DNA from 4 places in the Vibrio sp. Isolate22 genome. Region 3 is predicted to be linked to each of the others. Evidence: predicted binding sites of a transcription regulator. Region 3 holds the regulator's gene; each other region holds the start of a gene.
What was found. The regulator PurR, encoded in region 3, represses purine synthesis genes. The targets are predictions, from matches to a motif close to TNANGNAAACGTTTNCNTNA.
Positions count from the first base shown of each region.

Region 1: a site for PurR is predicted at 2,531-2,550, ahead of purT (formate-dependent phosphoribosylglycinamide formyltransferase). Genes of this name have one in related genera too.
Region 2: a site for PurR is predicted at 3,795-3,814, ahead of purE (5-(carboxyamino)imidazole ribonucleotide mutase). Genes of this name have one in related genera too.
Region 4: a site for PurR is predicted at 5,145-5,164, ahead of purL (phosphoribosylformylglycinamidine synthase). Genes of this name have one in related genera too.

Region 1 is NZ_JAKEUW010000076.1:1,728-9,596, forward strand. It holds gene sbcB (exodeoxyribonuclease I) at 1-208, shown strand, start outside; gene L1D55_RS24550 (CidA/LrgA family protein) at 233-604, shown strand; gene L1D55_RS24555 (LrgB family protein) at 607-1,284, shown strand; gene cdd (cytidine deaminase) at 1,561-2,448, shown strand; gene purT (formate-dependent phosphoribosylglycinamide formyltransferase) at 2,616-3,791, shown strand; gene L1D55_RS24570 (thiopurine S-methyltransferase) at 3,884-4,537, opposite strand; gene L1D55_RS24575 (RelA/SpoT domain-containing protein) at 4,861-5,640, shown strand; gene L1D55_RS24580 (c-type cytochrome) at 5,738-6,169, opposite strand; gene L1D55_RS24585 (cytochrome C) at 6,169-6,600, opposite strand; gene L1D55_RS24590 (sulfite oxidase) at 6,609-7,835, opposite strand; gene L1D55_RS24595 (c-type cytochrome) at 7,832-7,869, opposite strand, start outside.
Region 2 is NZ_JAKEUW010000078.1:9,885-17,753, reverse strand. It holds gene L1D55_RS24850 (gamma carbonic anhydrase family protein) at 458-1,003, shown strand; gene L1D55_RS24845 (DUF1488 domain-containing protein) at 1,000-1,269, opposite strand; gene aroE (shikimate dehydrogenase) at 1,286-2,116, opposite strand; gene hemF (oxygen-dependent coproporphyrinogen oxidase) at 2,194-3,111, opposite strand; gene L1D55_RS24830 (L-threonylcarbamoyladenylate synthase) at 3,132-3,689, opposite strand; gene purE (5-(carboxyamino)imidazole ribonucleotide mutase) at 3,885-4,370, shown strand; gene L1D55_RS24820 (5-(carboxyamino)imidazole ribonucleotide synthase) at 4,376-5,506, shown strand; gene L1D55_RS24815 (topoisomerase DNA-binding C4 zinc finger domain-containing protein) at 5,582-6,151, opposite strand; gene L1D55_RS24810 (DUF494 family protein) at 6,164-6,640, opposite strand; gene dprA (DNA-processing protein DprA) at 6,643-7,755, opposite strand; gene L1D55_RS24800 (LysM peptidoglycan-binding domain-containing protein) at 7,752-7,869, opposite strand, start outside.
Region 3 is NZ_JAKEUW010000030.1:45,966-53,834, reverse strand. It holds gene cmoM (tRNA uridine 5-oxyacetic acid(34) methyltransferase CmoM) at 1-102, opposite strand, end outside; gene elyC (envelope biogenesis factor ElyC) at 218-1,072, shown strand; gene torR (two-component system response regulator TorR) at 1,177-1,890, opposite strand; gene torD (molecular chaperone TorD) at 2,147-2,794, shown strand; gene purR (HTH-type transcriptional repressor PurR) at 3,111-4,115, shown strand; cyclic di-GMP riboswitch class I at 4,286-4,371, shown strand; gene L1D55_RS16800 (TfoX/Sxy family DNA transformation protein) at 4,499-5,089, shown strand; gene L1D55_RS16795 (DUF3316 domain-containing protein) at 5,194-5,553, opposite strand; gene L1D55_RS16790 (TVP38/TMEM64 family protein) at 5,933-6,613, shown strand; gene L1D55_RS16785 (DUF2007 domain-containing protein) at 6,661-6,978, shown strand; gene L1D55_RS16780 (alpha/beta hydrolase) at 7,099-7,869, opposite strand, start outside.
Region 4 is NZ_JAKEUW010000006.1:41,337-49,205, forward strand. It holds gene dapD (2,3,4,5-tetrahydropyridine-2,6-dicarboxylate N-succinyltransferase) at 1-218, shown strand, start outside; gene L1D55_RS05725 (DUF3332 domain-containing protein) at 295-828, opposite strand; gene purL (phosphoribosylformylglycinamidine synthase) at 1,074-4,970, opposite strand; gene mltF (membrane-bound lytic murein transglycosylase MltF) at 5,300-6,868, shown strand; gene L1D55_RS27565 (hypothetical protein) at 7,171-7,302, shown strand; gene tadA (tRNA adenosine(34) deaminase TadA) at 7,362-7,869, opposite strand, start outside.

The DNA.
Region 1 (7,869 bases), on a different contig from region 3:
GTTCCGTTACCGCGCACGTAATTTCCCATGGACGCTAGATGAATCCGAGCAACTTAAGTGGGCAAACCATTGTCGTGAGTTTTACGAAAGCCGCTTAGAAGAGTACATGCTCAACCTAGAGAACCTCGCACACGAACATGAAAGTGACGAGAAGAAAATGGCTATCTTGAAAGCGGTGTATCAATACGTAGAAAAGCTAGCTAGTTAACCCATTATCGAGAGATGTAAAACCTTGAAAGAAAGATTGATCAAACTCGTTTACTGCTTAATCTCCTTCACCTTAATCATAGGTGCTCTCACTGCAGGCAACGCGTTACAACAATACTTAGACACCTCAATCCCAGGCAGTATTTTTGGCATGTTAATTCTGTTCACTGCCATGGTGATTGGTATTGTGCCGGCACACTGGGTACAACCTGGTGCCAGCCTAATTATTCGTTTGATGATTTTATTGTTTGTCCCGATCAGTGTCGGGCTTATGGAGCACTTTGACATGCTGATCGCTAACGCGCTGCCGATTATGGCGAGTGCAGTGGGTGGCACGCTCATTGTATTAGTCTCCTTATCATGGTTCTTAGATCGCTTGCTAGCGAGGGGGAAGTAATCATGTGGATTCTATTAACTATTGTGGTGTTTCTGTTTGCTCGTTGGGTAAGTCAGAAAGTGAACTCCCCGCTATGTAACCCGCTGCTAATAAGCATTGGCATCATCATTCCAATTTTGACGTTCTTTAAAGTCCCGTTCGAGACTTACTACGCAGACAACACTTGGATTACGTACATGCTTCAGCCAGCGGTTGTCGCCCTAGCTTATCCGTTATATGAACAGCTACCTCAAATTCGAGCTAACTGGCGTATCATTACCTTTGCCTGCACGCTAGGTAGTGTGATGTCGATGACAACAGCAGCAATGATTGCCGTCGCTTTCAAAGCCGACCTAAGTTTGATTGCGAGTCTATTGGGCAAATCAGTCACTACCCCTATTGCGATGGAAGTATCAAGCCATCTTGGTGGTGAAGCGGCGATTGCTGCAATACTGGTTCTTATCGTCGGATTATTTGGGGCAATTTTTGCTTACCCTATCTACAATCTAATTGGCATTAAGAGCCCTATTGCCAGGGGTTTAACCATGGGCACGGTTTCTCACGCGCTAGGTACGGCAACTTGCGCTGAAAAGAACCAAGAAGACGCCGCTTTCAGTTCACTGGCGTTAGTGCTTTGTGGCGTTATCACCTCAATAATCGCACCTAGCGTGTTTGGTGCTGTGGTCTGGTTCTATTCCTAGCCTAGACGTAAACAACCAGATTTAGCCCAAGCCTAGCCCTGTAGATATCAGTGTTTGCTTGGGCTTTTTATTGCCATTTATCCAGCTAAAAGCCGGCGATTTTGAGCAATAAGTGCGATATCAGCTGTAAAAATGGTCCTTGCAATCGATTTTAAGTGTGACCTCACTCTAATTATGTAAACCGATGTAACGGAAACAGTACAATAGCGATCGCTGTCACAGAAAATTCCTGAGCATTGCATAAACTTAAAGCCTAAGGTCAATTAAGGATTCAACATGAACAGTCGTATTACCCTGGCGCTGGAAAGTGCTCCATCATCAATGAAAGCGCTTTTAAGTGACATCGTATTAGCAGACAACTTTGACGCGACATTGTCTCCAGAACAGTTCTCTAGCCTGCTTCAAGCAAGTGGTTTAGCGGATAACGAACTACGTATCGCACTACTTCCTTTTGCTGCTGCGTATTCATACGCACCGTTATCTGACTTTTACGTTGGTGCAATCGTTCGTGGTTTGTCTGGTACTTTGTACTTTGGTGCAAACCTTGAAATCGCTGGTGCGCAACTTGGCCAAACCGTACACGCTGAACAATCAGCAATCAGCCACGCTTGGATGAAAGGTGAGCGTGGTATTTCAGACATCACAATTAACTTCAGCCCTTGTGGTCACTGTCGTCAATTTATGAATGAGTTGACTACAGCGAAAGAGCTTAAAGTTCAGCTTCCGCAGCGTGATGAAATGTCGCTACAAGAATACCTACCTGATTCATTTGGACCTTCTGATCTTGGCGTAACAACAGGCTTAATGTCTGAACTCGACCATAAGTACACGACAGAAGAGACGACTCCTATTGTAGTTGAAGCATTAGCCGCGCTTAACCGCAGCCATGCGCCATACACTAAAAATTTAAGTGGTGTGTCGCTCCAGCTAACGACTGGTGAGATCTTTACTGGTGCTTACGCTGAAAACGCAGCATTCAACCCTAGCCTTCCGCCACTACAAGTGGCGTTGATTCAACTAAAACTTGCAGGCTTCGACTTTGAACAAATTGAAAGCGCAGCATTGGTTGAAATCGCCGAAGGTAGCATCAGTCACCTAGCGGATACGCAATCTACATTAGAAGCGATTAATCCCGACATTCCAGTGACTTACTTAGCAATCTAAGTACATCTAATTAACAACCTTTTAAATAAGCAGCCCATTTTTATAGGGCTGCTTTTTTTATGCTTGTAATTAACACCACAACCCACGCAAACGTTTGCTTTTGTCGTTTAAATAAGTATGATCACCCCGTTTTCAATCAATCGTTCAAAAGATCGGAAGGAATTTCTATGTTTGGTACTGCTACTCGTGAAAATGCTACTCGTGTACTTCTATTAGGTTCAGGTGAACTTGGCAAAGAAGTGGCTATCGAGTGCCAACGTTTAGGTTTGGAAGTTATTGCTTGTGACCGTTATGCAGATGCGCCAGCTATGCAAGTCGCGCATCGTAGCCATGTACTGGACATGTTAGATGGCGATGCACTTCAAGCTATTATTGAACTAGAAAAGCCAGATTATGTGGTACCTGAAATTGAAGCTATTGCCACCAGCAAGTTGGTAGAGCTTGAAGCACAAGGCTTGAATGTCGTTCCAACAGCTAACGCAACTAAGCTAACGATGAACCGTGAAGGTATTCGTCGCCTGGCTGCAGAAGAACTCAAGCTAAGCACATCCCCTTACCGCTTTGCAGATACCTTTGAAGACTTCGCTGCCGCGGTTGAATTTGTCGGTATGCCTTGCGTTGTTAAACCAGTAATGAGTTCTTCAGGCAAAGGCCAGAGCGTTATCAAAACCGAAGAAGACATCCAAAAATCGTGGGACTATGCACAAGAAGGTGGTCGCACTGGCGCTGGGCGTGTAATCGTTGAAGGCTTCATCGACTTTGATTATGAGATCACTCTTCTCACTGTTCGTGCAGTCGACGGTGTTCATTTCTGTGCACCTATCGGCCACCGCCAAGAAGACGGCGACTACCGTGAATCATGGCAGCCTCAGGTTATGTCAGACAACGCTCTAAAAGCGGCACAGTACACGGCAGAGCAAGTGGTTAATGCTCTGGGTGGTTATGGTATCTTTGGTGTTGAGTTGTTCGTTAAAGGCGACCATGTGATCTTCAACGAAGTATCCCCTCGCCCACACGATACAGGTTTGGTAACATTGATGTCTCAAGACTCTTCAGAGTTCGCACTGCACGTACGCGCATTTACAGGTATGCCTATCAAATCAATTACTCAGTATGGCCCTTGTGCATCTGCAGTAATCCTTGGCCAAGGCACATCAACAAACATCCGTTTTGAAGGCCTTGCAGAAGCATTAGAGGCACCACAAACACAAGTTCGTCTGTTTGGTAAGCCAGACATCGATGGTCGCCGCCGCCTTGGTGTTGCACTAACACGCCGTAAGAGCACAGAAACCGCGATTGAAGATGCAATCAACAGCGCATCGAAGGTAAAAGTGATTTACTAATCAAATTCTTAGATCTTGAATCTTAACGATCAAAAAGACGGGCCATGTGCCCGTCTTTTCATTAGTGTTATCTCTTCGAAAGTAAACTGAATCTAGACTTCCGATTCAATCAAATACACTTCCTCACTGAATCGAGACAAACCTTTCTTAGCAATCTTAGGGTGCTCATCGTCTGCAATATCTTGGTTCAACAATGTAATCTTGTAACCCGCAAACAACTGTTCGATTTCTAGTTTAGGTACGCTAAACGGGGGGCCTGCCATTTCATCTTGGTCGTAGTCTAGCGTTACAAGTAAGATCTTGCCGCCAGGCTTCAGCAGTTGCTTTAAGCGCTCTACATATTGCACTCGCATTTCAGCAGTCAAAGCGACTAGAGAAGCGCGGTCATAAATAATATCGACAGGCTGAATTGGCGCAGTGAAGTAATCCCCAGTGTAAATACTTAACTCATCAAACTGATAAAGCTCATGTTGACCGTTAATTTGAGTTACGGTTGGCGTGTAAAAATGCTCAGAGAAAAAAGCTCGAACCGCAATCTGGCTCAATTCCACGCCTTGAACGTCTTCATGTTTAGACGCCAGCCAAATCAGATCTTCACTCTTGCCACATAGAGGAACAAAAACACTCTTCTCATAGCTAGGCTCAGTTGCTTTCCAAAACTCAACCAAAAGTGGGTTTACATCTTCAAGGTGGAAACCAATTTGGTTGGCTGCCCATTTATTGTGCCAAAATTCAGGATTATTCATCTTTCGTTCATGTTAAACAGTCATAATGCAAGGGTACAGTATAGAGAAGTAAGAGCAACCTTAGCTTGGCTTAAAGCACCAAATTGGTTTCGAATAAGACCAGAAACTGGCTAGGTTCAAAGTTCTTAAAATTGCGGAACAAACGCTTGGATTATTTGTCTATATGTTCACATTTTAAAGCAATATTAAACGTTAGAGTTGGTTTCTGTCTTAACTAGCCCCATTTAATATGTAGTGAGTTTAGTTAAGCTTTTTTACTCTTATGCGTTACTGGTTACCCCTTTTAACTACACGTTTTTGTAACCTTGTATTTTGGAGTTTGAATGAGTGTATTTCTCCGTACGACGGCCCTGATGCTTCTAGTATTGAGCCGAGCGCCTGCATTCGCAGCAGCACCTGTTTCAACGAGTTCAACTGATCAATCGCGCACAGCGTCTTCGCAAAACCAAGTTTCATCAAACGTATTCCGCCACAGCCTAAGCGGGCTATATGGCATCAAGGCATTCGACTCACGTCCAACTCAGCCTTATACCGACTTCGACATCCTTTACAGCAAAGCTCACCAAGCGCAAGCAGAGCTAGAGACAATCTGTAAAAGTACTGCTCTTCTCACTAATTCAGATGCCCTATTCGCTGGTGTTAAATCTCAAGCTCGCGCTCAAGAGAAAATTGAATTGGAACTGGATGGTGACAACACAAGAATCACCGACCTAGCTCGCGCAACAATCATCGCTAATGATGTAGAAAGCCTAGTTGAAGTGTACGAAGCACTGAGCCGTGAAGCGGACGTAGTAAAAGTGAAAAACAAGTTTAAGTCACCAGCAGATTCTGGCTACCGTGACCTTAACCTTCTGGTTCGCTTACCAAAAACCAATATGATTGCCGAGGTTCAACTGCACTTAAAAGCGATAGCGGATGTGAAAAGTGGTCCTGAACATGAGCTATACGAGATCATTCAAGGTATTGAGCGCCATGCCATTGCTGAAAAGCGCCCAATCAACGACATTGAAGCGGCGCAAATCACTAGCCTGAGACGCCAATCTTTAGAGCTGTACCAACAAGCATGGCAACCATACATTACGACCCATATTAAAGCGGCATAACACCAACCTTACCGCTACTACAAAACAAAAACGAACAAGGGCTGCACTCGCAGCCCTTTTTAATTTCAGTGTATTTCTTGTGAACCACAAGCGAACGCTATTGGTGGTAATACTCCTGAGAGCGTTCATACAAATCCAATGGCTTTAAAGTGCTATAGAAAGCAGCGACATCCTGTAAATCCTTATCAGATAGAGACTTCACGACTGACTGCATATATAAGTCCTGACGTGCATCACTTTTAAAATCACGCAATTGTTTAAGGATGTAGCTGGATTTTTGCCCTTTAATATTTGGGTAAGTCTGCACGAAAGGAATGATCTTATCACCGTGACACTGGCTACATAGGTTGTTAACGAGCTTTTCACCTGCCATCAGGTTCGGTATATAAGGTTCTGTTTTGTCACTTTGTACTGTCAGCTTTGGTGAAACCTTTCCCACCGTTGCAGTGTTGTCGTCAGTGCATGCGGAGAGTGACATCACAGCAGCAGTCGACGCTACACAGAGCAGCGTGAACTTAGTTAGATTCATTATTGCTCTCCCGGCATAGGCGGCATCAGAGCGCTATGAATAGGTTTACGTCGATACTTGTTCATGTCGATACCTTTGTCTTGATAGTAGGTGCTCAGATAGTCCAGTACCGGGTCCCATGTATCAGACAAGTCCCATAGCCCCTGCGTGTCTACCATCCATTGAATCGTTTCACGCCATTGCTCTCGGGTACCACTGTTCTGCGCTACTATAAGACTTGTGTGGCACGCATTACATTGGCCTTTCACTAACTCCCATCCCGGAGCCATGATTAAACCTGAACTCTTATCTACCCCATAGAAAGCCTTTGGGTTATCCGGTACTTCATCGGCATGAACAAGCATTGAGGTTAACAAGCTACAGACCAGCGCCGCCCTCATAATGTCTTTACGATAAGAGCGCTTGTTGTTCTGAGTTGAATTATCACACATGGCTTTCCTCACGAAACTCTTACCGCAACTCTATGGCAACCATTAAACAGATACCCTTTTGGGTTCCATTGTGGTTGAACAACAGGCTGGCTATCACCTTCACTATTCGTGGCCTTCGCCCATATTTCGTAATAACCCGTCATAGGAAATTCAAGATCAAGTTCCCATTGCTGCCATGCGCCTTTGTTAACGGGCTTCTTGAGGTCTGCATCATGCCAAGTTGTACCGTAATCGAAACTGACTTGGAGCTTCTCAACAGTTCTCAGCCCAGCCCATGCATGCCCGCTCACTTTAACCTTTTTACCTAGCGTAAACTCAGTACCGCTTTTAGGAGAGGTGATCAGCGACTTCACAATCATCTCTTCAATGATTCTAAAATCCTTGTTTTCTACTTTTTCACCAGGTGCGATTGGGTGCTTAGGCACTTGATATGCGGGTGCTGCCATTTTATGGCCATCATGCACTTTATTACGAATACTAATACCCGTAGTACACTTTTGAGAGACAGAAGCTGGGCGTCCTCCAAATACCGTTCTCAGTGGGAAACCGTGAAGATATGGAATAGGTTCACCATTCATTTCCCATGCAATCAAAGCGTTGTCAGTCATTGCGGCTTCAATCGGTACACCACGTGAGATGGCCTCACCTTTGCCGCTTAAGTGCTTATCGAAGCCATGGTTGCCCACGTACACCGCGTCATCTTTAATACCACTGTCTTTTAGCACATCACTAAGCAACACACCTGTCCACTGTGCGCAGTACACACCTGCGTTGTTCCACTGATTGCCTTTTGTGCTTGGATAAAAGTTATTGCGGCTGTTGCCACCACACTCCAATACTAGGCTTTGAGTGTGATGCTTAAATTTCGATTTGAGTTCCGCTATTGTGTAAGTTTTACTCTGTTTTACAGACTCCCCTTTCACTTCGAACGTCCAAGTATCCGGGTCCATTTTATTGAAATCTGGCATTAAACCATTCCATCGAACAAATGGAACATTGGCAGGCGTAACAGCGGGCGCAAGCATGCTTTCTGGCGGATAAGCATTCAAAGGGTTGGTATTTAAAACGGTATAATAATCCGGCAAATCTTCTGCTTTTGCCCACGTTAAGGCATTGATATCTAAAGCATCTAAACCTTCAGGACGATTAGCTGCGAACACCCAAGAGACCGGTAACGCAGACGCCGCGGTTGCAGTTAATGCAGCTTTCAGGAACTGTCTTCTATCTAAACTCATTGTTGCGATCCTTTGTGATTCAGTGTGTAAAAGT
Region 2 (7,869 bases), on a different contig from region 3:
TAAGTAATGTTGAATTGACTGTGCCGAATCTAACGATTCGAATTGGTCACTCAGTTCATTGAAATCAAGTTGAAACCGAAGTTTCATTTTTTGATATTCATCAACGAGTGCCCACACAGATTGATAGGTTTAAATTGTTAAAGAGCTTTTCCTTTTTGAGCTTCGCTCAAATCGGACGGCCATTTTAGCGATTTAAGTTTTAGTGTCAACCACTATTTTCAAAACTTTTTTCAAGCGCTTGGCTTGGCTAATTTGGCTTACTGATTCGTTTTGCTTTCCTAAGAAGCCATCCCGTGTCAGCGAGGTGGCATTATAGAGATCAGCGTCACGTTGGCAAGGCCTTTTTTAAGTTTTTCTTACTTTTTTGATTGTTCGAGCGTTTTTTGTTCAAAACACGCCGTTTTCACTAGTATTCTCCACAATTAAAGGCTTAAAGTGCCTATATAAAGGAGGATTTATGAGTTCAATACGTAGTTACAAAGGTATATCACCTCAGATCGGGCAAGGTGTCTATATAGATACAAGCTCAGTACTTGTTGGTGATATCAAAATCGGTGACGACTCTAGTGTATGGCCTTTAGTCGCAGCTCGAGGAGATGTGAACCATATCCATATTGGCGATAGAACCAATATCCAGGACGGCAGTGTTCTCCATGTTACCCATAAGAATGCAGAGAACCCTGAAGGTTACCCTCTATTAATAGGTAATGATGTCACCATCGGCCATAAAGTAATGCTGCATGGTTGTACAATTAAAGATCGTGTACTCGTGGGTATGGGCGCTATCGTATTAGATGGTGTGATCGTCGAACAAGACGTGATGATTGGTGCAGGAAGTTTGGTTCCACCTAATAAGGTGCTTGAAAGTGGTCATCTATATGTAGGGAGCCCAGTTAAACAAGCACGTCCACTGAATGATAAGGAACGTGCTTTCTTACAGATGTCAGCTGACAACTACGTTCAGAATAAAAACGACTACCTAGACTTTGTGCTTCCCGTTTAAAGCACTTTGATCTGAATTCTATTAGAGGAGTCATACTCCTCTTCTTCTATTAGATCTTCTGCTAACTCTTCAATATCAAAACGAAGCTCTGAAAAGGCAGCCAAAGCTTGCTCGCCACCTTCGATATCTTTGCCTGATAATCGTGACAACTCTTCAATCGACACTTCACACTCAATCAATGCGCCTGACTGCTGAGCAGGGAAGATTATAGATTGACTCTCTTCATCCCAATCTTGGATATCTGGAAATAGGATTGATTGGTTCATTTTTATAAATACCTTGTTATATCTCTAGGTTCTTACGTAATTCTCTTAAAATCTGTTTTGTTCCTGGGCGAAGACCACGCCACAACATAAAACTCTCAGCCGCTTGTCCTACTAGCATTCCCAAGCCGTCATAAGCAGCATGAACACCATTATCTAATGCCCATTGGTTGAATACCGTATTGCCTGAGCCATAAACCATGTCGTAGACGACACTATTACTATTGAAGATAGCTGGAGAAACTTCTGGTAGTTGACCACTTAGGCCTGATGATGTTGAGTTAATAATGACATCAAAGCCTTCGTTCACATCACTTAGCCCCATCCCTTTTATGTTTCCATGCGCAGCAAACATTTCAGCTAACAATTCAGCTTTTGAACTGGTGCGGTTAGCCACCACTAATTGCTGCGGCTTTTGATCGAGGAGAGGTTGAATCACTCCTCTTGCTGCACCACCAGCACCCAGTAAAAGAACTCGAGCTCCCTCTAATACCACTTGGTGTTGAAGTAAATCTTGAACAAGCCCCTCACCATCGGTGTTATCACCAATGATTTCTCCATCATCTAACTTCTTAAGGGTATTTACGGCACCAGCTAGTTCAGCTCTCTCAGTCAATCGATTAGCAAACTGATAAGCGTCTTCTTTAAATGGTGCTGTGACGTTACACCCTCTTCCACCTTCACTAAAAAAGGCTTTGGCCGAGGTAATGAACTGGCCATGTTCTGGCTGTAGTGCTGTATAGGTAAGTTGTTGGTTAGTTTGGCGAGCAAATAACGTATGGATGAATGGCGATTTGCTTTGCCCAATAGGGTTACCGAAAACGGCATAACGATCTACTTGCTGTGTCATATCCTTACCTAACAGAAATTATAAAAAGGGTCATCTATATAGATGACCCTATCACTATCCCTATAAGGAAGGAAGAACTACCAAGCTCGAGGTTTTAGGTAGTCGCTATAAAGCAACGCTTCTGGTGACCCTGCTTCTGGTTCGTAACGGTATTCCCAGCGAGCCAATGGCGGCATAGACATCAAGATAGATTCTGTGCGCCCGCCACTTTGTAGGCCAAACAAGGTGCCACGGTCATAGACTAGATTGAACTCAACGTAGCGACCACGACGGTAAAGCTGGAAGTCACGTTCACGTTCACCATAAGGTGTCTCTTTACGACGCTCAACAATAGGTAGGTACGCCGCAGCATAGCCTTCACCAACAGCCTGCATGTAAGCAAAGCTCTTTTCAAAGCCCCACTCATTTAAGTCATCAAAGAACAGACCACCAACACCACGTGTTTCATCGCGGTGAGGTAGATAGAAGTATTTATCGCACCACTCTTTGTGTTCTTGATACACGTTATCACCAAATGGCGCACACAGATCTTTAGCGGTTTGATGCCAAGACTGGCAATCTTCATCGAAAGGATAGAATGGCGTTAAATCGAACCCACCACCGAACCACCAGATAGGGTCTTCGCCTTCTTTTTCGGCAATAAAGAATCGAACGTTAGCATGAGAGGTTGGGATATAAGGGTTTTTAGGGTGGATAACTAACGATACTCCCATTGCCTCAAACTTACGTCCGGCTAATTCAGGGCGATGAGCCGTTGCTGAAGCTGGCATTGCCTTACCTGCAACGTGAGAAAAGTTTACACCACCTTGTTCAAAGACCGCACCGTCAGTCATAACACGAGTACGACCACCGCCACCAAGGCGATCGCCAGGTTCGCGTTCCCATGCATCTTCTTTAAATAGTGCGCTACCATCAGCTTGTTCAAGCTGTTGGCAAATCGAATCTTGTAGGTTCAGTAAAAACTGCTTTACTGCTTCTTTATCAATTGCTGACATTTTACTTTCCTTTGCAGGGTTTAACCCTGTCTTAATATTTTCGACGTTTTTGCATCTCTGATTTCGCTTGGCTTGTCACGACCACCCGTTTTCCCTTCAAGAATCGCAACCAAGTGTTGGCCAAGTTGCTGTTGTACTTCTTCAGTCGTCATACAAGGTGGTTCGCCCGTCAGGTTAGCACTGGTAGAGGTTAACGGCTTACCGAATTCATTACACATTCTTTGAACCAAAGGGTGATCCGTCACTCGCACAGCGATTGAATCAAACTGACCACTCACCCAATCAGTCACTTTAGCACTGGTTGGCATGATCCAAGTGACCGGCCCTGGCCATGTTGCTTTAACCGTCGCAAGTTGCTTATCGGTCAGTTGGGTTTCATCAATATAAGGAAGCAGCTGCTCGTAACTTGCAGCAATCAAGATCAAGCCCTTTTCAACTGGACGCTGTTTTAACTCGAGTAATTTCTTGATGGCATGTGGATTATCAGGATCACAACCAACCCCAAAAACGCCTTCGGTCGGGTAAGCAATGACTTCGCCCTGTTGTAATGCCTGCAATGTATGTTGAAAGTTATCCACGGGTTGCCTCATTAAGTCAGTTATCGAACTCGCTAAGTGTACAAATTATCACTCACTGTTACTAAAGCTATTTGTTTATAAAATGTATCAATTGGCAATTTAGACTGACGCAAACGTTTTCCTAGAGCAATTTTACCCGTATAATGCGCGCAAAATATCTAATCACTAATTAAATCGTACCTGAAGGAGTTTGAGATGACTGTCGGTATTATCATGGGTTCTAAATCTGATTGGCCAACAATGAAGCTAGCTGCGGACATGTTGGATCAGTTTGGCGTAGCGTACGAAACAAAAGTGGTTTCAGCTCACCGCACACCTCAGTTGCTTGCAGACTACGCAACCAGTGCGAAAGAGCGCGGTATTAAAGTCATTATTGCTGGTGCTGGCGGTGCCGCCCACCTACCAGGCATGGCAGCTGCTTTCACAAGCGTACCTGTACTTGGTGTTCCAGTTCAGTCTAAAGCGCTGAAAGGAATGGACTCTCTGCTTTCTATCGTGCAAATGCCAAAAGGTATTGCTGTAGGTACTCTAGCTATCGGTGAAGCGGGTGCAGCGAACGCTGGCATCCTAGCTGCTCAAATCATTGGTACACACAATGAAGAAGTAATGGCAAAAGTAGAAGCATTCCGCTCTGAGCAAACAGAAACGGTACTTGCTAATCCAAACCCTGCAGAGGACTAATTCCCATGCATGTTCTTGTGTTAGGCGCGGGCCAACTTGCTCGCATGATGTCCCTAGCTGGGGCACCGCTGAATATTGAAATTTCTGCTTTTGATGTTGGCAGCAAAAATATTGTTCATCCATTAACGCAAGCGATTCTAGGCAACGGCTTAGAAAATGCGATTGAGCGCGCGGACGTGATTACTGCTGAATTCGAACACATCCCCCATGATGTGCTTGAAGTATGTGAGCGCAGCGGTAAGTTCTTACCGACCACAGAAGCAATCAAAGCTGGCGGTGACCGTCGCCTCGAAAAAGCGCTATTAGACGAAGCGAACGTGAAGAACGCTAAGTACTATGTGATTAACTCTCGCGAAGACTTTGACGCTGCAATTGCTCATGTTGGCCTACCGATGGTGTTGAAGAGCACACTTGGCGGCTACGATGGCAAAGGCCAGTGGCGTTTAAAAACATTAGACAGCGTTGAAGCAACTTGGACAGAAATGGCCGAGTGCATTGCTGCAACCGACAATCAAGCAATTGTGGCAGAAGAGTTTGTTCCGTTCGACCGTGAGGTATCACTAGTTGGTGCTCGTGGAACTAATGGAGAGGTTCAAGTTTACCCATTGACAGAAAACGTTCACACCAATGGCGTATTAAGCCTATCGACCGCAATTGATGATATTGAGCTGCAAGAACAAGCGAAAGCCATGTTTACCGCGGTTGCTGAACGCTTAGATTATGTTGGCGTGCTAGCACTTGAGTTCTTTGACGTTCAAGGTTCACTGTTGGTTAACGAGATTGCACCACGAGTTCATAACTCAGGTCACTGGACACAACAAGGTGCTGAGACTTGTCAGTTTGAGAATCACCTTCGTGCGGTCTGTGGAATGCCACTAGGTAGCACCAAGCTGATTCGTCCAACCGCAATGATCAACATCCTTGGTGAAGATACTCTACCTGACGCTATTTTGGCTCAAGGCGGTTGTCATGTTCATTGGTATGGTAAAGAGAAACGAGCAGGCCGTAAGATGGGCCACATTAACGTGAGCGCAGACTACAACGCCGAACTGCAAAGAACATTATGTTCTCTGGCTGATATCCTCGACAAAAAAGCTTATCCAGCTATTCATGAATTTGCTGAACAGATGAAATAAGCCAGCATGGCTTTGTTAGTTTAGATACAAAAAATGGCGCTCAGTGAGCGCCATTTTTATTTCTATAACCTGAGGCTATTCAGATTGAATGTGATGACACTTGCGGTCAGCACATTGCTTTTTCATCCCGTGAGCTGTTTTCTTCTCGAGTAACAGCGGGAACTGACACACTTCACAACGACCGATAATAGGCGGCTGGTTTACTGCAAACTTACACTTAGGGTAGTTATCACACGCGTAGAAGGTTTTGCCGTAGCGAGATTTACGCTCGACCAAATGACCTTTGCCACATTCAGGGCAGCCAACCAACGGCTGCTCTTCAGGTTGTTCTTTGGGCTGGTCTAAAGATTCGATGTGATTACACGCAGGGTAGCTGCTACAACCAATAAACATGCCATAGCGACCTTGCCTCAATACCAGCTCGTTTTGGCATTTAGGGCACGGTACACCCAACTCTTTGACTACATGGCCATCGTTTTGGTGCAAAGGCTTGATGTAATCGCAATTCGGATATTGCTTACAGCCTAAAAACGGACCGTGCTTACCATGGCGAAGCTGAAGCTCTCCGCCACACTGTGGACACGGTTCATGTTCTAGTGCATGTTCATGTGCTGAAAAAAGCTGATTATCAATCTTACTACTCATGATAAGCCTGTATTAATGCAAGATACCTTGCTCTTTGGTGTACAACAGCTCTTCCATTTGCGTGTAAGCACTTTCATTACCCGGTACGTTAAACAGCACCATTAGGATAATCCACTTCAGATCATCCAACTCAAATTCATTGGTCTCTAACCCCATCACACGATCAATCACCATTTCACGGATCTCTGTCGTGAGGACGTTGATCTGCTCAAGGAACAACAAGAAACCGCGACACTCCATATTAATACGTGATATCTCTTTACTTGTATAAACACGCATCGAGGTATTGGAGCACATAGTAATCGCCGCTTGGTTATCGGTGTCTTGCAGTGCAGCAAGATCTTCTAACCAATGGAGAGCCTTATAAATATCATCTTGGTGAAACCCTGCTCGAAGAAGTTCATCTTCAAGTTCGTCTTGATCCACCTGCAATTCAGAATCGCTATGGATGTAGGTTTCAAACAAGTACATCAGTATGTCCATCATCATAGCTAGCCTCTCCCCTTTCGAATATAGCCACCGGAAACTGCAACAACATGCCCTGAGAGCTCAAGCTCTAAAAGCTGCATCATGACTTCATGCACAGGTATATGGGTTCTCTGTGCCAAAATATCAACGGGTGTCGCCTCTAATCCTACGTTAGCTAACAGATGTGGAAATGGCAATTGTTCATTTTCTTCCAAGCTTGGCGCAGGTTCGAATAAATTAGGCTGTTGATCTATAGACCAGTCTAACAGACTCTTTATTTCAACCAAGACATCTTGAGCACTTTGAACCAAGCAAGCACCGGCTTTGATTAAGCTATTACCTCCACGACTCGTTGGGCTATGGATAGAGCCTGGAAGCGCAAACACTTCACGTCCTTGCTCCAAAGCGTAGCGAGCAGTAATTAATGAACCACTCTTCTCTGCAGCCTCGATCACCAAGGTTCCTAACGATAAGCCACTAATAATACGATTGCGACGCGGGAAATGTTCAGGTCGCGGTTTAGCACTTGGACGAAACTCTGAAATTAGAGCCCCACTTTCACATATCCGAGACGCGAGGTTTCTGTGACACGCAGGATAAATAGAATCCAAGCCAGACCCCAGCACAGCAAAGGTTTCGCCTCCTTTTTGTAACGCACCATCATGAGCATAGCCATCGATACCTAAGGCTAAACCACTGGTGACAATCAAGCCATTTTGTACAAACTCTTTAGCAAATGATTTCGCAGTCTGTAAGCCTTCGATGCTGGCATTACGGCTGCCGACCATGGCGATTTGAGGCTCTATCAGTTTTTCAACGTTGCCCTTAACGAAAAGAGCTGTGGGTGCTGAAGCTATCTCACTCAGCAATTTAGGATAATGTGGGCAACTCGGAGTCAGGATGTGATGATTAGGTTGTTTAGCCTGCCAAGCGAGGCAGGCCTCTACCTCTCTTGGGGCTTGCGCTCGTAGATAGGAGATTTGGTTGGTTGATAAACCTAGTGCTTGTAGCTGTTGCCCTGAGTAACCAACAATGTTTAAAGGAGAATCAACACTCAGTAGGCGGGCAAGACGCTTTCCACCCAGTTGCGGAATAAAGCTTAACGTTAACCAAGCGATCAGTTGTTGCTCATTCACTCGTTGCCCTTAGCCTCTTCCATAGCAGCTAGATCCAAAGGAGATACCGCCAGAATGTCATTGCTCACTGGCTTTGAACTTTGAGTGATCAAGGCAAGGCTGAAATATTCATAA
Region 3 (7,869 bases):
ATCTTCCCATACGATGATCTGACGGATCTCTCCTTTGTCGGAGCCGTAAATATTTTTTGCAAATTTGTGGGCAATATCGTCGAAATTACGGTCTTCAGTCACAGCTACTTGAGTTATTATGTCCTATCGTGCCTGCTATTCTGTCACAGGAATTTCAGGAATAAAGAGGCGATGTCTCTTTTTACTACTAAGTGATGTTTTTTCGGACTATTCGGATATGTTTGAGCTGAAAAAAGTAGTGTCTTCATTACTGATGCCACTACCTGCAATGTTAATCCTCGCATTTCTGGGCTTAGCCCTAGTGATGTTTACTACTAAAAGAAAGACTGGTTGCTTAATTACCCTCTCTGCCCTCTGTGGTATTTTCCTAATCGCTTTCCAACCAGTTTCTAGTCAACTATTAATGCCAATGGAAAGGCAGCACACTGCATTTTTACCGGTCGATGAGACTGTCGATTACGTGATGGTTCTCGGTAGCGGGCACGTTGTTGATGACCAGATCCCACCAACATCTGAACTGAGCCGTACAGGCTTGATGCGTTTAAGTGAGGGAATTCGTATTTTACGCCTCTACCCTGGCGCTAAACTGATTTTGTCTGGCTACGGGGCTGGTACAGAGGTCAGTAACGCAAGAATGATGGCTAAGGTAGCCTTAGCACTTGGAGTGGCAAAACCTGACATCATTTTACTGGAAACAGCAAAAGATACCTGGGAAGAAGCTCGCCAAGCAGCAGCGTTCGTGAAAAACAAAAAGATGGTGTTAGTGACTTCAGCAAGCCACATGACACGTGCTCTTAACGAATTTAACGCAGCAGGTATGAAACCATTGCCAGCGCCAACCAACTATCTTGCTCAAGAAGGAATAGTAGAGCCATGGAAAAAGTACACGCCCAAAGCTCTTTACCTGGAACAGACGGAACGTTACTGGCACGAGACGCTGGGATTAATTTGGCAAAGCCTACGTGACTGGTTAGACACCAGTAGCGATGTTGCTGAAGAGCCAATCGTAATACCTGAAGCTTCTAGCTTAGCTGAAGACGATAACGCCATTTCGGCAGCACAGCCTCAATAGGCCAACGACATAAAATCCAAAAAATAATAAAAAAGCCGAGATATCTATGATATCTCGGCTTTTTAAGTTTGAGTTCTCTTGCTGACTAAGAGCTCTTAAAGAGTTTAGTCACCAGCAAACATGTAACCTTCACCGTGCACTGTCACAAAAATTTGTGGGTTCTTAGGGTCGAACTCCATTTTTGCGCGCATACGTCGAATTAGTACATCAATAGTACGGTCATTCGGCGCGTCAACACGGTGGCTGATCATATTAAGAATACGTTCGCGGCTCAATACCTGATTAGGGTAAGAAGACAGTGCAACCAATAATTCATATTCAGCTTTCGTCAGTTTTACCGGCTCACCGTTTTTGCTTAACGCACGACGAGGGATATCAAATGTCCATTCACCAAAACGAACCACTGACTCATCTTGTGACTCTTCAGCCTCACCTGCTGTCGTTTTACGAGCAGCAGAAATGCGCCAAAGTAGATTTTTAACTCGAACTAATAACTCGCGAAGTTCGAAAGGTTTAGTAACGTAATCGTCAGCGCCCATTTCAAGGCCAACAATTTTGTCGATGCTATCCGTGCGTCCAGTAACCAAAATAATTCCAATGTCAGATTGACTGCGTAATTCGCGAGTTAGCATCAATCCATCTTCGCCTGGTAAGTTGATGTCCAGCATAATGAGGTCAACGTTGTTTTCTTCTAACACGCTTCTCATTTGAGCACCGCTTTCGGCCTCGCTCACTGTGTAACCTTCGTTCTGGAAATAACCAACCAGTTTACTACGGGTCACCACATCATCTTCTACGACTAATACGTGATAGCTCATCTACACCACTTTTCTTATTTAATAGTTTCGGTGACTATTCTATTCATAACTAGTAACAATTCTAGTGGTACTGAAGATAAATGCCAGAAACATGGATTTTTTTTGATACAAGACAATCTTAAACCTTGCTATTTGTCGTCTAGCACAATTCAATATAGGCATTACTACTAACGAGTAACTTTGCATTTCGCAAATAACCTCGTCATCAGCCTTGGTGTGCGAAAAGACACCACAAGACTAAATCAGGATCTATGTAATGAAAGATACGAAAACGTTCAATGAGCAAAGAGCAGAAATTTACTGGTGGCTATCAAGCTTATTCGCCAAAGAGCTCACTCAAGACGAACTTGACCACTACCATTCTGTTGAAATTCGTTCTTTCTTAACTGGTTTAGGCGAAAATGAAACTCTAAAGCCTGCTATTGATAAGTTGGTTGATGCACTGAACCGCCTACAAACTCGCGAAGATGCACAACTAGAACTGTCTGCTGACTTTTGCGACCTTTTCCTAAAGACAGATAAGCATGGCGCCCTTCCTTATGCCTCAATGTACATCGGTGAAACTGGCCTATTAAACGATAAACCAGCGAAAAAGATGGAAGAGATCATGGCTAAGCACAACCTAGTGGTTAACCAAGATCTAAAAGAACCAGCAGACCACATCGCTATCGAACTCGACTTCTTAGGAAACCTAATCATTCGCTCTAATGAAACAGAATCAGAAGAAGAACTAGAAAAATCGTTCGAAGTTCAGCAACAATTTATCGAGCAACAGCTATTAACTTGGATCCCGAAATTCAACGTTAAGTGTCACGATGTTGATGAATTCGGTTTCTACGCTGCTGTCTCTTCTCTGCTAATGGCTTTCTGTCAATTAGATGCTCAATATTTAGCTGGTGAATAAGGTTAACTGATGACTAGGTAAATAAATTCCGTAGAATGTGACAATTCACCCGGATTTCTGGGTGAATTGTATTGCGAGTATTTTCTAGTCAGTCTAGAATTGTGACCGCAAACGATAAAATATGAAACATTCACGAAATGCTATGCTTATTAAGTTCAGAGCATTTCGGTGTTAAAACAAGCCGCTCACTAGCGGTTTTTTGTTTTTTAACACTTTAGTACCCAAAGAGCCCTACAAATTTAAGCTCTTAGTTAGGTAGCTTAACGGCTACTTCACTCCGTACTTTGGGGAAAGTAGCTTCTAATAGGATAAAACCATGGCCACTATAAAAGATGTCGCTCGCTTAGCAGGCGTATCAACCACAACCGTTTCTCACGTAATCAACAAAACACGTTTTGTTGCAGAAGCGACTCAAGAAAAAGTAAATAAAGCGGTAGACGAATTAAACTATGCACCAAGTGCTGTTGCTCGTAGTTTGAAGTGTAATTCAACACGAACTATCGGCATGCTAGTGACTCAATCAACAAACCTATTCTTCTCTGAAGTTATCGATGGTGTTGAGAGCTACTGCTACCGTCAAGGTTACACTTTGATCCTGTGTAACACTGGTGGTATCTATGAGAAGCAACGTGACTACATTCGAATGCTTGCAGAGAAACGTGTAGATGGCATCTTAGTTATGTGTTCAGACCTAACAGAAGAACTGAGAGAGATGTTAGATCGTCATGCTGACATCCCTAAAGTAGTCATGGATTGGGGCCCAGAGAGTTCTCAAGCAGATAAAATCATTGATAACTCTGAAGAAGGCGGCTACCTAGCGACTAAATACCTAATCGACCGCGGTCACTCAAAGATTGCTTGTTTAAGTGGCCACTTAGACAAAGCAGCCTGTGTTGAACGTATCGCTGGTTACAAGCGCGCTCTAGAAGAAGCAAACATCACTGCAAGTGACGATATGATCATCGAAGGTAACTTCGAGTGTGATACAGCAGTACTTGCGGCAGACAAAATTGTTGAGATGGAAGAGCGCCCTACGGCAGTATTCTGCTTTAACGATACGATGGCACTCGGCTTAATGAGTCGCTTACAGCAAAAAGGCATCCGTATCCCAGAAGATATCTCTATCATTGGCTACGATAACATCGAATTGGCGGAGTACTTCTCTCCACCATTGACCACCGTTCACCAACCGAAGCGTCGTGTCGGCAAGAACGCATTCGAAATTCTGCTTGAGCGCATAAAAGACAAAGACCATGAAAAACGTGTCTTCGAAATGCACCCAGAAATTGTTGAACGTAGTACAGTTAAAACGTTAAATTAACTGATAAATTGAGTTTATTTTCATCAAGCGCACCTTTGGGGGCGCTTTTTTTATCAGCAGACAAAATAAACCTAGTTTCATATAATAAAGATCATTAATTGAAGCAATATCACATTTTGAAATATCAAGTGTGAGCCTCATTCAACAAAAACTTTATTCTATTCAATCAGTCACGCACAGGGCAAATCACTTGAAAAGGTGAGACGCAAAGCTTCCGGCCTAAACCACTCGTTGGTATGGTAGCGGGGTTACCGATGGCAAAATGCAGTAACTACTAATAATTTAGTAATTTACGGCTTATTGACAATGTAATTGCAACATTTTGCTAATCTCTCGGACCTGCTTATTTGGTGGCGTAGTTCAAATACACCGAGATAAATAACATGGATAAACCGATACTAAAGGACTCAATGAAGTTATTTGAGCCCCTAGGAAAAATAAAATCACGCTCAATGTTTGGTGGATTCGGTCTTTTTGCTGATGACACTATGTTTGCTCTGGTTGTTAATGACCAGTTGCACATACGAGCAGACAAAGGCACAACAAAACAGTTCGAGCAACAAGGGTTTCAACCGTACGTCTACAAAAAACGTGGTTTCCCTGTCGTAACTAAATACTTCGCTTTACCAGAAGGCCTGTGGCAAGACCAAGAGAAAATCTTACAACTTGCAACTACGTCTCTGGGTTTTGCAAAAGAAGAGAAAGCTGAACAGTCCGCTGCTAAGCCTACTCGACTGAAAGACCTCCCTAACCTTCGACTTGCCACTGAGCGCATGTTGAAGAAGGCCGGGATTGATTCCGTAGAACGTTTATATGAATCTGGCTCTGTAAACGCATTTAATGCCATCAAGGAATCTCATACGTCCTCTGTCAGTATTGAACTGCTTTGGGCATTAGAAGGAGCGATCAATGGCACGCATTGGTCGGTTATTCCACAGCAACGTCGCGAAGAGCTTATCAGTCGCGTCAATTAACATTGTCAGTACACCCTTTTTTATACAACTAAGCCGCATTTCTGCGGCTTTTTTTTCGATTAGTAACATTAGATAGTTTGCTGTTTTAGCACCCTATCAACATCCTAGAAAGATGGGCGATAATTATACTTAAAGTCGACTTTGACCATCGGAACGAAGTTAATCTCTCCAGATGAGTTCATGATTTCTTTGACTTTGATGCTCCCGTTTCTGATTTCAAACGAACGCACGTCCACCTTTTCAGAAGCTTGAGGTAGGATTTTGCTGAGTTCATAGGAACCCTTGCCGTTTATCTCCATCCAGATTTGTTTACCAGATTCGTAAGCCTGTGATTGGCTCGCAACTACATCCCCTTTAAAGATTTTAGATTCTACAGCGGCTCTATGATAGACACCCGAACCCATAGCTTGGAAAGAGAAAAGGCTTGTTGTAGCGATAACCGTCATCATTGATAATAATTTCATAGCTAGCTCCTTAGTTGTCTGCCTGAATAATTATCTAAAACAATCTTCATGCCTCGATTGTTACGTATATAGAACGAACCAAGACCAAAACTCTTTCAATTTTTTATCACTTTTTACGTGGTACAAATTATTTCTCTTAGATTAAGTTATATAAAACAATCCTCTAGCAAAAACTCATAATCTTTTAATCGCTGGATACTTCTCCCAGCTTTATGCTGCGAATTCCTATCGCTTACACAAAGCCAAACAGTTGGGCTAACCGTTCAAACTCTACTAATCGCATAAAATAAATAGTTTTTTATCATCTAATGAAAGTTAATCTATGCTTTGCCTGTCTATCTATACTAATGGTATGCATTGAAAATTTGAGGAAGTATCAATGAGTAAGAAAATGATATTGGGTATTGTGCTAGTCGTTACGATTGTTTTATTAGGCATCAACTTTGGTCAATACCTCACGCTGGAAAACGCCAAAGCACAACAAGCCGTGTTAAACGACTATATAGAAAGTAACTTTATTGTGGCTGCCGCGACTTACTTCATCGCGTATGTATTGATCACCGCTTTCTCTATTCCAGGAGCAGCGGTTGTTACCCTTCTTGGGGCTGCTCTATTTGGATTTTGGAACAGCTTACTTTTGGTTTCTTTCGCCAGTGCGATCGGCGCAACTCTTGCCTTTTTAAGTAGCCGCTACTTGCTACGTGACTGGATACAAACTAAGTTTGGCGACAAACTGTCTACAATTAATAAAGGTGTCGAAAAAGACGGCGCATTTTACTTGTTCTCTTTACGCCTTATACCTGTGTTCCCGTTTTTCCTTATCAACCTGCTAATGGGCTTGACGCCGATGTCGGTGACTCGCTACTACGTAACAAGCCAAATCGGCATGTTGCCAGGTACTGCTGTATTCTTAAATGCTGGTACTCAACTCGCAGAAATTGATTCGCTTTCAGGTATCGTTTCACCATCTGTACTATTGTCATTTGCATTACTGGGCGTATTCCCAATTATTGCCAAATGGTTGATGAGTAAGTTTCGTTCAGCGCCTGTTGCTGAATAATTTATAATAGACAAATGACACAGATAGCCGAATAAGGTTCAATTTCAATGAAAATCTTCAGTGCATCGAATCCGACAGAAGCGCACATCATCTGCGGATTGTTAGAAAGTGAAAATATTGCGTGTGAAGTCCGTGGTGAAGGTTTGTTTGGTTTGAAAGGGGAAATTCCATTCTCGGAAGAAACTGACCCTTATGTGTGGTTATATGAGCCAGAAATGGCCACTAAAGCCCGCACAATCGTTAATGACTATCAAAAGCAACAAGATTCGATCATCTATGAAGAGTGGCGCTGCAGTGAATGTCATGAAGTGAACGAAGCACAATTTGGTTCTTGCTGGCAGTGCGGTGCGAACTCTCCCGAATAAATGAACTTAATGAAGCCCTAGCTGCTTCACCCAATACCTCCTCTAAACAAAAACGGGAAGCTACAAATAGCTTCCCGTTTTTATTTCAATTAAATATTAGTTCAGCTCACTGACTTAAAGTCATTGAATTTGCTTTTGGATAAACTCGATAGAGTGCTGATTAAACTCTTCTGGATTTTCAACATTGCAAACATGACCACAGTTTGCAATTTCGACCAGTTCACTCGACTCATGCGCCTCAACCATCTCTTTAACGGGCTTGATGAACATGTAATCACGCTCTCCCATCAAGTAGAGGGTTGGAATTGGCAATTCGCGGTCTTTGAAGTACTTCATTAGAGGGTTCACATCAGCCGTTAATATAAACCAACGCTTAAACTCTTTTTGACACAGTTTTTTAGCTTCACGGATAAACAGGTGACGAGACTCTTTTTGACTTTTTTGTGGCATTACGATGTAAGCAAAAAGACTATAAAGCCACATGTAAGGAATGATGTGTTTGCTTAGGTTTCCGAGTTTAACTAATACCTGAGAGCGAGTATTGAGTTTAGTAACCGCACCACCTAATACCATTGAACGTACACGCCCTGCGGCTAGCTCTGCAATATTCCGGACGATGATAGTCCCTAACGACATGCCAACGAAATGCGCCGAACGAATTTTTAGATGATCGAGCACTTTAAGAATATCGAGAGTAACGGCTTTAAATGTGTAACGATTCAACATCAGATCTTTAAGGATATTGTCTGATTTACCGTGCCCTCTCAAATCAATGAGCAGCAAATTGAAATGTTGTTTATACGCCTTGATCTGCTTGAACCAGATTGAGGAGCTACCTCCAGCGCCATGCACAAATACCACCCACTCATCGCTCGTAGGGTGAGTAAATGT
Region 4 (7,869 bases), on a different contig from region 3:
GCGACCGCTGTACTGTTGAGTCTGGTCTATATGTAACGGCTGGTACGAAAGTTCGCATGCTAGATAAAGAAGGCAACGAAGTAGAAATCATTAAAGCTCGCGACCTAGCTGGTGTTTCTGATCTGCTATTCCGTCGCAACTCAATCACCGGTCAAATTGAGTGTCTAGCGAACAAGTCTGCTGTTGAACTAAACAGCGAACTACACAGCAACAACTAATCTAGATGCTAGAAAATACGAAGCCGCTGGGGTTAAATCCAGCGGCTTTTCTTTTATCTGTAGATAATGAAAGACGTTACACTTTCTCAGCGGCTAACTGCTCTAGAGCCTGGATAGAGGTTTCAGATACTAGTGTGCCATCCATGTAGTAGCTGACCTTATCGCCATCGCGAACACCCAGTAGTACAGCTTTCTGACCATCGTTGTAAGTGATGTCCATGCGAATCGTGTTTTCATCGATTTGCTGCATTTCACCCCATTCGATCTGGCGATTGTTGAAGCCTAGTGGTGCTTCTTTTAATGAATCGTCTAGGCTGTCATTCACATCGATCATAGTGTCGACTTTGCTATCGAAGATGTGAGGCGCGCCAGTAAGTGGGTTTTTACCTGCCCAGAATTCAATCGAGTTAAATACAATGTAATCGGCTGCAGTAGTCAATGCGTAAACCGGAGCAAGCAAGAAGTTGACGCCCGCACGAGCATAACGGTTATCCACTACCTCGACGTTAAACTTCATTAATTTCCCAGTCACAGCGTTACTACCTACACACCCAGCTAACGACATGACAATCGCTGCCACTGCAACGGCTTTTGTGATTGTTGTTTTCATAGTTCCCTCTTATGCCACGATGATTGATTCAGTTTTTGCACAGACGAACGAATATCCCACTGCATAAAAACAGACATTATTCGCCTAACAAATTGATTCCATAACATTTAGCGTAGTGGAGATTTTTAGAACAGCAAACCTCAATTTATCACTCTGGTTCCAAAAAAATTCACAAAAAAAAGCGCAGACCTTTCGATCTGCGCTTTTAATTTTTGCTTAATCTAATCTAGATTAACGCGGCATGATTAACCCACGTTCTTACGTGCGTTTTGGAACATACGCATCCAAGCACCGTTCTCGCCCCAACCTTCTGGAGACCAAGAGTTAGCCACTGTGCGGAATACACGTTCTGGGTGAGGCATCATGATAGTCACACGGCCATCCGTCGTTGTTAAACCTGTGATAGCGTTTGGCGAACCGTTCGGGTTATTCGGGTATTGCTGCGTTGGGTTACCGTGGTTGTCAACGTAACGTAGAGCAACCGTACCTGAGTTTTCAATCGCGTTTAGGTGGTCGTTGTCACGTACTTCTACGCGGCCTTCACCGTGAGAAACAGCGATAGGCATGCGAGAACCTTCCATGCCGTTGAAGAATACAGAATCAGATTTCTGAACTTCAACTAGACTGAAACGTGCTTCAAAACGCTCAGATTCGTTGCGAACGAAACGTGGCCAGTACTCTGCACCTGGGATAAGTTCGCGTAGGTTAGACAGCATCTGACAACCGTTACATACACCTAGAGAGAAGGTATCTTCACGCTTGAAGAAGTTTTCAAATTGCTCACGAGTCGAGTCGTTAAACAGAACTGACTTAGCCCAACCTTCACCAGCGCCTAGTACGTCACCGTAAGAGAAGCCACCACATGCTACAAGGCCGTTGTACTCATCAAGTACCGCTTGACCAGTAAGGATGTCGCTCATGTGAATATCAGTTGCTTCGAAACCTGCACGGTCGAATGCTGCTGCCATTTCAACGTGAGAGTTAACTCCCTGCTCACGTAGAATCGCCATCTTAGGCTTAGCGCCAGTGTTGATGAAAGGTGCAGCGATATCTTCGTTAACATCGAAGCTCAGTTTCACGTTTAGACCTGGGTCTGAGTTGTCTTTCTTCGCTTCGTGCTCTTGGTCGGCACATGCTGGGTTATCACGTAGACCTTGCATCTTGTGCGTTGTCTCCGCCCAGATAGTACGCAGTTCAGTACGGTTACGTTCAATCACTACAGACTCACCAGACTTAATCACTAACTCATCAGAAGCTTCAACAGAACCAATCACGTGTGAACACGCTTCTAGACCGTTTGCTGCAAGCGTAGAAAGAACTGCGTCTAGGTCATCGTTGCGAACTTGGATTACCGCACCTAGCTCTTCGTTGAATAGTGCAGCTAGTGCGTCTTCACCTAGTGCTTCGATGTTTGCATTAACACCACAGTGACCTGCGAACGCCATTTCAGCAAGAGTAACGAATAGACCACCATCGCCTTTATCGTGGTAAGCCACTACTTGGTCGTTAGCAACCAGTGCTTGAACACCTTCGTAGAAACCTTTCAGTTGTACTGCGTTGTCTACGTCTGCTGGCTTATCACCAAGCTGCTTGTAAACTTGCGCTAGTGCCGTTGCACCTAGACGGTTTTTGCCGTTACCTAGGTCGATAAGTACTAAGCTTGAAGCGCCTTTGTCAGTGCGAAGCTGAGGCGTAATTGTCTTACGAACATCTTCAACACGAGCAAATGCAGTGATAACTAGAGATAGCGGAGAAGTTACTTCTTTCTGCTCGCCGTTCTCTTCCCACTTCGTCTTCATCGACATTGAGTCTTTACCCACAGGGATAGTTAGACCCAGTGCTGGACATAGCTCTTCACCGACTGCTTTCACCGCTTCGTAAAGACCTGCATCTTCACCAGGGTGACCCGCTGGAGACATCCAGTTAGCCGACAGTTTAATGTGTTTGATATCGCCGATGTTAGTCGCTGCAATGTTTGTGATTGCTTCACCAACTGCTAGGCGAGCCGATGCGCCGAAGTCTAGCAGTGCCACTGGCGTGCGCTCACCAAGAGACATCGCTTCACCATGGTAAGAATCGTAACTTGCTGCGGTTACTGCACAGTTAGCAACAGGAACCTGCCATGGGCCAACCATTTGGTCACGAGCAACAAGGCCAGTTACCGAGCGGTCACCGATAGTGATAAGGAATGTTTTCTCTGCGACAGTTGGTAGGCGAAGAACACGGTCAACCGCTTCGTTCATTTCGATACCAGAGCGGTCAATCGCTGGGTTGTTCGCTTTTAGCGTTTTCGCATCACGGTGCATCTTAGGTGTTTTACCTAATAGGATGTCCATCGGCATGTCGATTGGCGTGTTGTCGAAGTGTGAATCTTCAAGTTTAAGTTCACGCTCTTCAGTAGCTTTACCAACCACAGCGTATGGTGCACGTTCACGCTTACAAATAGCGTCGAACGTTGCCATGTCTTTGTCTGCAACCGCCATTACGTAACGCTCTTGAGATTCGTTACACCAGATCTCAAGTGGGCTCATGCCCGGCTCATCGTTTGGCACGTCACGTAGGTTGAAGATACCGCCACGTTCACCATCGTCTACTAGCTCAGGAAGTGCATTTGAGATACCGCCCGCGCCCACATCATGAATGAATGCGATAGGGTTCGCATCACCTAGTTGCCAACAACGGTCGATAACTTCCTGACAACGACGTTCCATCTCTGGGTTTTCACGTTGTACCGAAGCGAAATCAAGATCTTCAGAAGAAGAACCCGAATCCATTGAAGATGCTGCACCGCCACCAAGGCCGATGTTCATCGCAGGACCACCCAGAACGATTAGGCTTGCACCTACTGGGATCTCTTTCTTCTGAACGTGCTCGTCACGGATGTTACCAAGACCACCAGCCAGCATTATCGGCTTGTGGTAACCACGTACTTCTTCACCTGCGTGAGAATTTACTTTCTCTTCGTAAGTACGGAAGTAGCCTAGTAGGTTTGGACGACCAAATTCGTTGTTGAATGCCGCGCCGCCAAGAGGACCTTCAAGCATGATATCCAATGCAGTAACGATACGGCTTGGTTTACCAAAGTCAGTTTCCCAAGGTTGAACGAAGTTCGGGATCTTAAGGTTAGATACAGAGAACGCTACAAGACCAGCTTTTGGCTTACCACCGATACCTGTTGCGCCTTCATCACGGATTTCACCGCCTGAACCTGTTGATGCGCCCGGCCATGGAGAGATAGCCGTTGGGTGGTTGTGCGTTTCAACCTTCATCAAGATGTGTGTTTTCTCTTGGTGGTAGTTGTACTGGCGAGTTTCAGGATCTGGGAAGAAGCGACCTACTTCAGAGCCCGTCATAACAGCTGCGTTATCTTTGTATGCAGAAAGTACGTTATCAGGAGTCACTTCAAACGTATTCTTAATCATCTTGAACAATGATTTTTCTTGCTTCACGCCGTCGATAGTCCAGTCAGCGTTGAAGATCTTATGACGACAGTGCTCTGAGTTCGCTTGTGCAAACATCATTAGCTCGATGTCAGTCGGGTTACGTTCAAGCTTAGTTACAAAGCTTTCAAGTAGGTAATCAATCTCATCTTCTGCAAGAGCAAGACCTAGGGTAACGTTTGCTTCTTCAAGCGCTTTACGGCCGCCAGTAAGAAGATCAACTTCCGTATAAGGTGCTGGTTCTGCAACGGTGAACAGTGCTGCTGCTGATTCGAAGTCAGTGAATACCACTTCCATCATACGGTCGTAAAGAATCGCTTTCAGTTCAACAAGTTGAAGCTCAGAAAGTTCAGAAGACGTTTCAATGTAGAAAGCCGTACCGCGCTCTAGGCGAGATACTTTCGCTAGACCACAGTTATGTGCGATATCAGTAGATTTTGAAGACCAAGGAGAAATAGTACCTGGACGAGGAGTAGCAAGCAGCAGTAAACCTTCAGGTTCATGCTCTTCAATCGTTGGACCGTAAGTCAGTAGCTTTTCTAGCTTCTCAACTTCAGACGCGTCTAGGTCTGCTGTTAAATCAGCAAAGTGGGCAAACTCAGCGTAAATACCTGTTACAGGTAAGCTTAATTCACGACAAAGCTCTAAAAGCTTGTTAACACGAAACTCAGATAGAGCTGGGGAGCCACGCAAAATTCTCATGTGCTTAGGTCTCTTATGCAGTTGATTAAGGTGATATTGGAATAAATTCAGTGGGTTAAAGGAAAAACCTAACTGTTTTCTTCGAAGCTATTCCCGAAGGTTTAAAAACCTATGCCGATTCCACCTCTTCAATGCGAGCGCATTATAAAGCATTTTTTTTTGTGACGTAACACCAAAAGCAACCGTTTGCGTGATTTTTTTCATGTTTCTGAGTAAATGGTGGTTTTGCTGCATTTATCACCACTTTTACATCTGTTTAATGAAACCTGCTTTGCCAGTCTGGCGGGGTTTGGTATAAAGGGGCTTCCACTTTTCGAGATTTCATTTTGATGCCTAAATTTTCTCTCATCTTTTCGTCTAAGTTCTTTCTGCTGGTTATCGCTCTGTTTGGGCTAACCGCATGCCAGATTGAGTCTGAGCCTAAAAATGTCCTCGAGCAGATACGAGAGCGTGGCGTGCTTCGTGTCGGTACTCTGAATAACCAACTCTCTTATTACATTGGTCCTGATGGCCCTGCTGGTCTCGATTACGAATTGGCTCGTGAGTTTGCACAAGAGCTAGGGGTTAAGCTTGAGGTTAAACCGGCTTACCGTCTATCCGGCCTATTCCCTGCTTTAAAGAAAGGCGAGATCGACCTTATCGCTACTGGGTTAACGCAAAACAACAAACTGACACGTGCTTATCGTGCAGCGCCTGCTTATTACTATGTAAGCCAACAGGTGGTGTACAAAAAAGGCCAATGGCGCCCAAGAAACCTAGCTCAACTTATCAAGTTTGAAAACGACCGCCAGGCTGAATTCATCAAAGCGCAAGCTGAATCAGAAGACGCGTCACCTAACGAGACTCTGACGCCCTCTTTAGTTGTGGTCAAAGACTCGCACTTCGAACCAACACTTAAGCAATTACAGAACACGCACCAGGACTTCATCTACGATGCAGTTGGTAATGCTGATATCAATGATCTGCTAAAAGAAGTATCAACAGGCGAACGCTTATTTACGGTTGCAGACTCTATCGAACTGTCGCTGGCACAACGTTTATACCCAGACGTAGCATTGGCGTTTGAGCTCACTGAAGACCAACCTATCTCTTGGTACTTAGAGAAGTCTGAAGATGAAAGCCTTTACGCATTGCTGATTGAGTTCTTCGGCAACCTAAAACAGTCTGGTGAACTTGCTTCGCTAGAAGAAAAGTACATCGGTCATATTGGCACTTTTGATTACGTTGATACTCGTGCCTTTATCCGTGCGCTAGACAGCAAGCTACCAAAATGGTCACCACTGTTTCAGAAGTATTCGCAAGAGTTTGACTGGCGCTTGATTGCTGCACTTGCTTATCAAGAGTCACACTGGAACCCAGTCGCACGCTCACCAACCGGTGTTCGTGGCATGATGATGCTGACACTGCCGACAGCGAAGAGCGTTGGTGTGACCAACCGTCTCGACCCTAAACAGTCGGTACAAGGTGGTGTTGAATACCTGCGTCGTATCGTGAACCGAGTACCAGATTCAATCACGCAACACGAAAAGATCTGGTTTGCGCTTGCTTCATACAACGTCGGTTACGGACACATGATGGACGCACGCCGCTTAACCAAAGCACAAGGCGGAGATCCTGATGCTTGGGGTGATGTAAAAGACAGGCTACCTCTACTAAGACAGAAGAAATACTACAGCCAAACTCGCTATGGTTATGCTCGTGGTGATGAAGCAAGAAACTACGTAGAGAACATTCGCCGTTATTACCAAAGCATCATCGGCCATGTTAATAAACGTAATAAAGAACAAGAAGAGAGTCTGGAAGGATTGATCGTTATTCCACCTTTAGAGACTTCTGGGGCTGAATCTAGCATCAGCGCTGCAGAATCAACAGTTAGCGGTTCTGAGTCTTCGAAATAGAAACCAAAAGAGCAATACCTTCCAGTATTGCTCTTTTTTATTGCGCTTGCTATCGCTTACACAAAGGAGTGGTGTGGATAAAAGGCAGTGTCATATTACAGTAACAATCGCACCTTATAACGACACACCACAATCAAGATTATCGTTCTGTTGCACTTGGCCATTGGCCGAAGTTAAAGGCTTAAGAATAGAGTTGCTCTTCTAAGTCAGCCTCTGCGCGACAGAACAAACAGACGAATCACACTATAATTAAATCGTTAGTCCAAACGACACAGTCAGACGACCAATAGGAAATCATTGAAATGATGAAGAAACTGAAATCGAAACGCCTTGATAAGACAGTTGCTGCAAACCGTCGTAAGCGTATGCTTTCAAATAATAAGAAGAAGATCATTTGGCGCAACCGTGCTTTCATGCAGATGCTTGCCGAGTAAACACTAAGGCCAATAAATTTGTCTGGCACTCTAACGATGAGAGTGCCTTAGACTCACTGCTATTTCTTTTTACGAGCCTTATCAGCTACAAGCTGCTGCTCTTCCAATAACCGCTCTTGCTTTCGCTTCTCTTTTATCTCTTTTCGACGACGCTTAAAAAACGCCTGTAGTTGCTCGCGACACTCATCTTCTAATAACCCGTGTTCAACATCGGCATAATGGTAAGAAGCTTGGCTTTCAAACAAATTCAACACCGTCCCTGCCGCACCTGCTTTTAGATCTGGCGCGCCAAAAACAATACGCTTCACTCGGCTATGTAACAAAGCACCCGCACACATAGGGCATGGCTCAAGTGTGACATACAAGGTGGTATCAAGCAGTCGATAATTTTCCAGAACCTGCCCCGCTTTGCGCAAAGTTTCCACTTCAGCATGCGCTGTTGCGTCATGGCTACCAATCGAACGGTTCCACCCTTCAGAGATAATCTCACCATCTTTTACCAGCACGGCACCAACAGGTACCTCTCCCTCACTCTCCGCTTTTTTGGCCACTTCAATGGCACATCGC